2 regions of the Halomonas piscis genome follow, and region 1 is predicted to be linked to the other one. Evidence: riboswitches for the same ligand, from Rfam matches in the RefSeq annotation. Region 1 holds a riboswitch; the other holds the start of a gene.
The links. Region 1 has a riboswitch for thiamine pyrophosphate ahead of P1P91_RS04920 (sodium:solute symporter family transporter). Riboswitches for the same ligand answer to the same signal wherever they lie in the genome.

Region 1 (4,950 bases):
GACGCTGCGCCAGTAGTCGAAGGCGCGCTCGAGCACCGGCTGGGTGACGCCGTCGAGCAGGTGCTTGACGACGTTGCTGACCAGCCGCTCCCGAGCGGGCTCGTCCATCACCTGGTTGACCAGGGCGTTGGCCTGGCCGAAGTCGTCATCGTCCTCGCGCAGGGTATAGGCCGTGCGCACCATGTCGCCGTCGGTCTCCCAGGTGGTGTCGTCGGGGTAGCGCTCGCCATCGGCCCGGGGGCCGCCCTTGGAGTTGGGCGCGTACACCGGATCGGTTACCGTGCGCGTCTGCATGGCGCCGTCCTTGGTGTAGCTGTGCACCGGCACCTTGGGCGCGTTGACCGGAATCTGCTTGTAGTTCACCCCGAGCCGCGCCCGGTGGGCGTCGGCGTAGGAAAAGCCGCGGGCCAGCAGCATTCTGTCCGGGGACAGGCCGATGCCCGGCACCAGGTTGTTGGGCTCGAACGCCGCCTGCTCGATCTGGGCGTGGTTGTCCACCGGGTTGGTGTCCAGCGTAAGCTTGCCCACCTTGATCAGCGGGTAGTCCTCATGGGGCCAGATCTTGGTCAGATCGAAGGGGTTGAAGCGGTAGGTCTCGGCCTCCCTGAACGGCATGATCTGCATGTACAGCGTCCAGCTGGGATGCTCGCCCCGGTCAATCGCGGCGTAGAGATCGCGCATGTGGTAGTCGCTGTCTTCCCCGGCCAGGCGATCGGCCTCCTCCTGGGTCAGGCACTCGATCCCCTGATCGGTCTTGAAGTGATACTTGACCCAGAACTTCTCGCCCTCGGCGTTCACCCACAGGTAGGTGTGGCTGGAATAGCCGTTCATGTGCCGCCAGGTCCTGGGAATGCCGCGATCGCCCATCAGCCAGGTCACCTGGTGGGCCGACTCCGGCGACAGCGACCAGAAATCCCACTGCATGTCGTGGTCGCGCAGGTTATTGTCCGCCCGGCGCTTCTGGGAGCGAATGAAGTGCTGAAACTTCATCGGGTCGCGCATGAAAAACACCGGGGTGTTGTTCCCCACCATGTCGTAGTTGCCGTCACTGGTGTAGAACTTGATGGAAAATCCCCGGGGGTCGCGCCAGGTATCCGGGCTGCCGCGCTCGCCGGCCACGGTGGAAAAGCGCATCAGCACCTCGGTTTCGGTGCCCGGCTGAAACACCGCCGCCCGGGTGTAGCGGCTAACGTCTTCCGTCACCTCGAAGCGACCGAATGCGCCGCTGCCCTTGGCGTGGGGCTGGCGCTCGGGAATGCGCTCGCGGTTGAACTGCGCCATCTGCTCGATCAGATAGTGATCGTGCAGCACGATGGGGCCGTTTGGCCCTACGGTCAGCGAATATTCGTCGCTTGCCACGGGGTTGCCGGCATCGTTGGTCGTTGGTTTGCGCGGGTCTTCGGCCACGTTAGCGCCTCCTTGTAGGTAGTCGTTGGTACGGCAGTGCTGACTGCCATACCCACAGGCTACTCTTTTCCTGCCCAAAAGTGCACTATCCTGTCGATAGCCGATAGCTAAAAACTTGCGCAACACCCTAATTGATAGCCTGAACGCCAATTTGACAACGCCGCCGCCCCTGCCTAGGCTCAGGTTTTCCTGGGGGAGCCTTGACGGGCTGAGAATCCGCCGCTTTGCGCCGGTAACCCTTCGAACCTGATCCGGGTCATGCCGGCGCAGGGAAGGACAGCACACGCCAACGCGCCTCTTTCCCGAACGTATTCACCATACGACACACGCCCGGAACCCGGCTGCCACAAGGAAAGAGGACACACCTTCATGCAGCTTGATCCCGTCTGGACGGCGCTGTGGCTTGTGCTCTGCGCCCTCGCCTTTGCCGTGCCCGGCCTGCTCTACGCTCGCCGCCAGCGCGACGATCTGGACACCTATATCGCCGCGCGCAATACCCAAAGTACCCGAGCTACCGTGATGACCCTGCTGGCCACTACCCTCGGCACCTGGGTGCTGTTCGGCCCGGCCCAGGCCGCCACCTGGGGCGGTATCAGCGCGCTTCTGGGCTATGCACTGGGCTCCTGTGTGCCGCGGCTGATCATGATTCCGCTGGGCCGGCGCATGCGCCAGCTGATCCCCGAAGGCCACGGGCTCACCGAGTTCGTGATTCACCGCTACGGGCGGGTCATGTACGCCTTTACGCTTTCGATCATGCTGTTTTATCTGTTCATCGGGCTTGCCGCGAGCCTCACCGCCGTGGCGCGCATGGTCGCCCTGCTGGCGCCGATTCCGCTGGGGCTGACGGCAGGCGTGGTGATGGCGGCCACGGTGCTTTACACCTTCTACGGCGGCCTGCGCGCCTCGATCTTTACCGACAAGGTGCAGATGGGGGTAATTCTCCCGCTGCTCGCCTGCCTGCTGATTTTTGGCTGGCAGGCCGCCGGCGGCGTGGCTCCCGCCCTGGAGGGCCTTGAGCAGAACGCCCCGCAGCTTCTGGATATCACCGACGCCGGCGGGGTGCGCGCGGGGCTGACGTTCTTTATCGCCGTGGTACTCACGGGGCTTTTCTATCAGGGCACCTGGCAGCGCATCTACGCTGCCAAAAACGTTGGCGTGCTGCGCAGAAGCTTCTGGATCAGCGGGCTTTTGAACCTGCCGATCGTGATCATGATGGGACTTTTCGGGCTGGCCTTTGTGGGCCTGGGCCTGGAAGGCGACGGCTCGGTGGCGCTGTTCAGCGTGCTGCTGGACAGCGTGCCGCTGTGGTTTGCGCTGGCGCTGATTCCGCTGGGGCTGGCGCTGGTGATGAGCAGCGCCGACTCCACCATCAACGCCACCTCGAGCATTATCGCGGTGGACATGCACCGGCTTTTGCCCGAGGCAAGCGAGACCACGCTGATGCGCCTGGCCCGCTGGCTGATCGTCGCCGCCGCGGTGCCGATCACCATCGTCGCCGCCCAGGGTTTCAGCGTGCTCTACCTGTTTCTGCTCGCCGACCTTTTGTGCTCGGCGGCGGCGTTTCCGGTGTTTTTCGGCCTGTTCAGCCGCCGCTACAGCGGCCTTCAGGCCGTGATCAGCACCGCCTGCGGGCTTGCTGCCGGGCTTGCCATGTTCCCTGCGCCGGGGGCCGGCACCGAGACGCTGCTGGAAAGCTTTCTGCTCGCCGCCCTGGTGCCGATAGCCGCCTCGGCGGTGCTGATGCGGGTGATGCCCGCCCGGGAGCATTACGACTTTGCACGGCTGGCTACGCTGGTGCGCCGCTTTGGGCGGGCGTCGTAGTCATGATTCATGCCGCGCTTTCGCTACGTGTCACCGCGAGCGACAGCGCGGCGGTCTCCTTGCGGTGCCGCTGGCAAGAACCCCGAGATTGCTTCGCTACGCTCAATGAAAGGGACTCCTCCCCACTCCGATGCCTCATCGGGCAGAATGGCGTTGAGACCACCAAAAGAGGGGGAAGAGTCATGAACCAGCATACGGCGATTGGCATTGATTTGGCAAAGCAGGCGTTTCAGGTGTGCATCGTGAATACCCGTCAACAACGCGTTCGTACCAACAAAGTGCTGAAGCGCGCGGAGCTGCTGGATTACCTGCGGCGTCAGCCAAGCTGTCGCGTCTTCATGGAGGCCTGCGGCGGCTCGCATCACTGGTCGCGGCAGTTCCAGGCCATGGGGCATGAGGTACGGCTTATTGCACCGCAGTTTGTCACCCCGTTTCGCAAGGGGCATAAGACCGATGCCAACGATGCGCTGGCGATCGTGGAGGCCGGGTTGCGACCCCACATGCGTTTTGTGCCTCAGAAAAACCTGGAGCAGCAGGACCTGCAGAGCCTGCATCGCATCCGAGATCGTTACATCAAACAGCGCACCCAGCTGATCAACCAGGTACATGGCCTGCTGCAGGAATACGGCATTGTCTCCGGGCGCGGTCAGGCGGCCCTGAAGCGGACCCTGTGGCGTGTGCTGGAGGACGCGGAGAACGAACTGACGTTCACGATACGCGAGCTGCTGGCCGACCAAATGGCCGAGCTGGACCATCAAAATGAGCGCATTCACCGCCTGGACAAGCAAATGGAGCAGCTGAGCCGCGCCATTCCGGCGTGTCAGCGGCTGCAGGCCGTGGAAGGCGTCGGCCCCGTCGTTGCCACCCAGCTCTACAGCGCCCTGGGTAACGGCAAGGCGTTCAGCAAAGGACGACAGGCGTCGGCCTACCTGGGCCTGACACCGCGCCAGTTCAGCAGCGGCGGCAAGGTGGCCATGACGGGGATAGGCCGAACCGGCCAGCTCTCCCTCAAGGCCGCGCTGATCCGCGGGGCGCATTCGGTAATCCAGCGGCTGGGCGACAAGCAGGACAGCAAAAGCCACTGGCTGAGAGCGCTGGTCGACCGCGTGGGCAAGAACAAGGCGGCCGTTGCCCTGGCCAACAAAACCGTGCGAGTGGCCTGGGCGCTGCTGCACGGCAACACGACGTACCGGGCGGATTATGTAGACACCGAATTCCAGTGCTGATGGCCGGTTGGCCACCAGTACAGGGGATGCTGGCACGCTAGTGCCATCACCTTGTTGCCGAGCCACGAGGGATGAAAAACAGGTCAGACCGACCTTCTCAAAACCTGATCATTGCGATGGCTGAAAGGCCTAATGCTCGTTGAGGAGAGAAGGTGCGCGACGTTCATCAGGGTCAGGGGATAGCGACCCCGTATAAAGACCGACTATACGCACGCATCGGCTGTGTTTTTCAGGCTTTCGAGGCTTGCAACCGGGGAGGAGTCCCTATACGCAATGACACAGATGCAAACAGCGTTCGCGACAGCACAGACACAAGAATGCAACGCCTCACGCCCTCGGGCGCTCAAGCCCCAAATGCCCGCGCAGGGTAGTCGCCGTGTACTCGCGACGGAAGAGCCCGCGCTCTTGCAGCACCGGCACCACCTGATCGACGAAGTCGTCGATGCTCGACGGCAGCGCCGGCGGCATCAGGTTGAAGCCGTCGGCGCCGCCGTTT
Region 2 (4,950 bases), 360 kb from region 1:
CCGTTTTGCGTTGCAGTTCTGCATCGGCCGGTCTAGAGTCATGCCTGTCGCAGCAACCATAAGGAGCCCGGATGAAATCGTGCTTACGCCTGTCTCGCCGCTTTACCCTCCACGCCAGCCTGGCCGCGGGCGCCCTCGGCACCGCTCTGCTTACCGCGCCGCTTGTTGCCAGCGCCGCCGAAGAACCCGCCGCCGTGCGCTTTGCCGTGCCGCCCTGGCCCGGCGTTACCGCCAAGTCCGAGCTTGCCGCCACGCTGTTTGAAGCCCTGGGCTACAAACCGCGGCAAAAAGAGCTGGGCGCCACCATCGCCTACCAGGCGCTGGGCGAAAACGAACTCGATGCCTATCTGGCTGCCTGGCTGCCCGCCCAGCAGGGCATGTACGACACCGCCACCAGCGGCAAGGACTCGCTGGCTGACCTGGGCACCAACGTCGACGGCGCCCGGCTTGGCTTTGTGGTGCCCGACTATGTCCACGCAGAAGGCTATACCTCGGGCGAGGACCTTTGCAGCAAGGAGCTGCAGGAAAAGGCCGGCGGCACCATCTACTCCATTGAAGTCGGCTCCGGCACCAGCGACCTGCTTGCCGAGATGCAGGAAAACGGCACCTACTGCCTGGACGAGTGGAATCTTTCGGAAACCTCGACCTCGGGCATGTTCAGCCAGGCCAAGTCGACCATGGACCGCAACGAGTGGATCGTCTTCTACGCCTGGACGCCGCACTGGGCCACCATCGAGTACGACATTGAGTTCCTCGACGACCCGGAAGACGCCTGGGGCCCGGACGGCGGCCGCAGCGACGTGCGCACCCTGGCCTCTCAGCAGTTCGCCGACAGCCACCCCAACGCCACGCGGCTGCTGGACCAGCTGATCTTCACCGCCGAAGAGCAGAGTGAAATGATCAGCGGCCTGAGCTATGAAGACCGCCCGGTTGAAGAAGTCGCCATGAGCTGGCTGAAAGACCACCCGGCCAAGGTAAAGGCGTTTCTTGACGGCGTCACCACCCGCAGCGGCGAACCCGCCTGGCCCGTGGTGAAGGAAAAGCTCGACCTCCCCGACGCCTGAGGCGACTGGCTACAGAGCGTACGAGCCATAAGCAAACGGCTGCCCCTGGGCAGCCGTTTTGCGTTGGGTGCCGGCCTGCACCGTTTTGGCCACGACTCAGAAAAATTTGATTACAGGCAGTGACGCAACGCCACGGGCCGGCGCTACGCGCCGGTTTCGCCCGGTAAACCGGCCTCCCACGAAAACCTGTAAAGCGGCCTGCGCCAGCGCCGATTGTCACTCAAAAACCTCAGCTGCTAGACTGCCAATTCGCTTGACGGGGTGCCGGTGAAACCGGCTGAGATGGCGCAGATTCGGGGTAGCGCGACGATAACCGAATTCCTAGCGCCGGTCCCGTAGAACCTGATCCGGGTGAAGTGCGGCAAGGCCACACCTATACCGGCGTAGGGAATCAGGCGGCAGGCTCGGCGGGCATGGCGTATCGCTACCCCCCGCGCCTTCCCCTTTATCCTCCGCTCCTCGCCTTCGCGCACTCCGGATTTACTGACGGGTTTAGCCTGACCTGGCTGACTTGTCCAACACCGGAGATATCATGAGCTATCGCTTTACCGACCTAACCGCAGCCTGCGCTGACGAATGGCGCGCCTATATCGAGCACGACTTCGTGCGCCAGCTGGCCGCCGGCACGCTGGAAGAAGAGGCTTTTCGCCACTACCTCAAGCAGGACTATCTGTTTCTGATGCACTTCGGGCGCGCCTATGCGCTGGCCGTCTACAAAAGCCGCGACATGGCTGAGCTGCGCCACAGCCTGGAAGGCCTCAAAACCATCATCGACGTCGAGCTCGAGCTTCACATCGACTATTGCCGCGAATGGGGTATCTCAGAATCTGACCTGGCCGCACTGCCCGAAGCTCGCGCCACCATGGCCTACACCCGCTACGTGCTGGATACCGGCAACCGCGGCGACCTGCTCGACATGCACGTGGCCCTCGCCCCTTGCCTGGTGGGCTACGGCGAGATTTCCCAGTGGCAGGCCAGGCAGCCCTTCACCGTACGCGGCGACGCCAACCCCTACGAAAAGTGGCTGAAAATGTATGAAAGCGACGCCTTCCAGGAGGCCATGCGCGACGAAATTGCCTGGCTCGATACCCGCTTGGCTGACGTGACGCCCGAGCGTTTCGCCCAGCTAACCACTACCTTCCGCGACGCTACACGGCTGGAAATCGACTTTTGGCAGATGGGGCTCGACCGAGCCGACTAATCGCATGGAAAGGCCGGGCCGCCAACGCGGCGTTTCATCGAGATCCGAGTTCGCGCAACGCCTCACATCCCCCAGCGGCGCAGCAGGTTGTGATAGACGCCGGTGAGCTGGACGCTGGCGGCGTGGTCGGCGCCGAGGTTTTGATGGATCTGCTGGATAGAGGTGTCCAAGTCGAACAACAGGCTGCGCTGGCCTTCGTCGCGAACCATGCTCTGAATCCAGAAAAACGACCCCAGGCGCGCGCCTTTGGTGACCGGCGTGACCCGGTGGAGGCTGGATGCCGGGTAGAGAATCAAATCCCCCGCAGGCAGCTTGACGCTGTGGGCACCGTAGGTGTCTTCGACGATCAGCTCGCCGCCTTCGTAGGTGTCCGGCTCGCTGAAGAACAGCGTCGCCGAGAGGTCCGTGCGCAGATACTCCCCCCGGCCAGGGTCCAGGCGCATGGCGTTGTCCACGTGCAGGCCGAAGGACTGCCCGCCCTGGTAGCAGTTGAACAGCGGCGGAAAAATGCGCTCGGGCAGGGCCCCGGCGATAAACAGCGGGTGGCGCTGCACTGCCTGGGTGACGACCTGGCTTAGGTGGCGGGCCACGTCGGAGTCTTCGGGCAGCTGCATGTTGTCCTTGGCCATGGCCGACTGAAAGCCGGCGGTGGCCTTGCCGTCCTGCCACTGCGCCTGGCGCAAAAGCTCGCGGCATTCGGCCACCTGGGCCTTGTCGAACACCTCGGGCACGTGAAGCATCATGGCGGTATCTCCTTGATAAGCGGATAAGCACCGACCCGGCGCCTTATACAGGCAGCCGGGCCGGGCGGATTGCGTTGCGCAAAAACCGGTTATTGAAACCGGTTATTAAAACCGATAGTCCAGCGTCAGCACGCCCGAGCGACCGTCGCCGATTTCCACCGCGGAGCCCCGGGAATCGGTCCCCGGGCGGCCGCGCACGCCCTCAACGTATTCCTTGTCAAAGAGGTTGTTGACGTTGAGCTGGGCGCTGAGCCGGTCGTTGACGCGGTAGGCCACCATGGCGTTGTGCAGCCAGTAGTCGTCCACCTTGGCGGCCACGTCCGAGGCCACGTGGCGCTCGTCCACGTACTGGGCGCCGTAGCCCACCTGCACGTCGTTAGTGATGTCGTAGGTGGACCACAGGCTCAGGCTGTGCTCCGGGGTATTGCCAAGCGAGTGCCCTTCCGGATCGCGGCCGTTGGTCTGGGCGCCGGCGATGGACTCGCGGGTTTCGCTGTCCAGGTAAGTGTAGTTGGCGTACACGTCCCAGGCGTCGGTCAGCTCGCCGGTCATGCCCAGCTCCACGCCCTGTACGCGCTGCTTGCCGGCGAGATAAAGATCGCCGCTGGCGTCGCGCTCGCGCACGTCGTCCTTGTCCACGCGGAACAGCGCGCCGTTCAGCCCCAGCCGGCCGTTCATCAGCTCCCACTTGGTGCCGAGCTCCCAGGTCTTGCTCTTCTCCGGGGAGAGGTTTTCGCCGCCGTCGCCCCGGGGCAGGCCACCCGAGGTGGCGAGGTTTTCCGCCGAGGGACTGAACGAAGTGCCGTAGGCCAGATACACCCGGCCGTTTTCCGCCGGCTTGTAGACCAGCCCGGCGCGGCCGCTGAACTCGCTGTCCCGGGTGCTGGTGCGCTCGTTGTCGTCCTTGTCGATGGTTTCCCCGTCGATCCAGTCATGGCGCAGGCCCAGGCTCAGATCCCATTGCGGGGTGAAGCTGATGGTGTCAAACGCATACACCGCCTGGTTGTTCAGCGTCGCCTCGGTGGCGCCGCGGTGCGTGTAGGTGGTGCCGCCGTCCCAGCGCCCGGGCGGGTTGCCGATGTCGTAGCCGTTGTCGGGGTACGGATGAGCGTCCGAGCCCAGCCCCAGGTTGGAGGCGGTACGGTCGTAGGTCTCCCGGGAGAACTCGGCGCCCACCAGCAGCTCGTGCTCAAGGTTGCCGGTGGCAAAGCTCGTGCTCAGCTGGGTCTGGTTGATCCACATCTCGGTGGTCACATCGCGGCGGTAGGCCTGGGGGCCGGCGGGCTTGTAGCGCCCGGGCGCCAGCCCTTCCATGTCCGTGTGCGGCGCAGAGATAGTGGTATCGCGGTCCAGGTGGGTATAGCGGGTCTTGTTTTCCAGCCGGGTATCGGCGGTAAAGTCATGCTCCAGCTTGAGCGTGGCCGTATCGCTTACGATGTCTTCGTCGTCGAGATTGCTCCAGCCGTAGTAGGCTTCGTGATCCACCCCCGGCAGCACCTCGCCGTCCCGGGCGGGCAGGCCGTAGTCCAGCAGGTTGTCGTCTTCCTGGTGCTTGTAGGAAAGCGTCGCGCGGGTGGTGTCGTTCAGCCCCACGGTCAGCGACGGCGCGATGCCGAAACGCTCCTGCTCGACTTCGTCGCGGCCGGGCTTGTCGTTTTCGTGCGCCATCAGGTTCAGGCGGAAGGCGCTGTCGGTGCCCAGCCCCTCCAGGGTCTGGTTGGCGTCCAGGGTAGCGCGGTGACGGTTGTCCGTGCCGATCCCCGCGCTGGCGTCGACAAAGTCGCGCTGCTGCGGGGTCTTGCTGATCATGTTGACCACCCCGCCGGTGGTGCCCGCGCCGCCAAAGACCGAGCTTGGGCCCTTGATCACTTCCACCCGCTCGACGTTGAACATGTCGGTGCGGTTGTTCTGGCTGCTGTCGCGCAGGCCGTCCACCTTCATG

Region 2: another riboswitch for thiamine pyrophosphate. It lies ahead of tenA (thiaminase II); the one in region 1 lies ahead of P1P91_RS04920 (sodium:solute symporter family transporter).

The regions. Positions count from the first base shown of each region.
Region 1 covers NZ_CP119391.1:1,033,738-1,038,687, reverse strand. The annotation lists gene P1P91_RS04925 (catalase) at 1-1,407, opposite strand, end outside; TPP riboswitch at 1,589-1,697, shown strand; gene P1P91_RS04920 (sodium:solute symporter family transporter) at 1,777-3,228, shown strand; gene P1P91_RS04915 (IS110 family RNA-guided transposase) at 3,411-4,454, shown strand; gene P1P91_RS04910 (LLM class flavin-dependent oxidoreductase) at 4,782-4,950, opposite strand, start outside.
Region 2 covers NZ_CP119391.1:675,194-680,143, reverse strand. The annotation lists gene P1P91_RS03215 (glycine betaine ABC transporter substrate-binding protein) at 72-1,064, shown strand; TPP riboswitch at 1,312-1,472, shown strand; gene tenA (thiaminase II) at 1,597-2,265, shown strand; gene P1P91_RS03205 (Fe2+-dependent dioxygenase) at 2,328-3,008, opposite strand; gene P1P91_RS03200 (TonB-dependent receptor) at 3,114-4,950, opposite strand, start outside.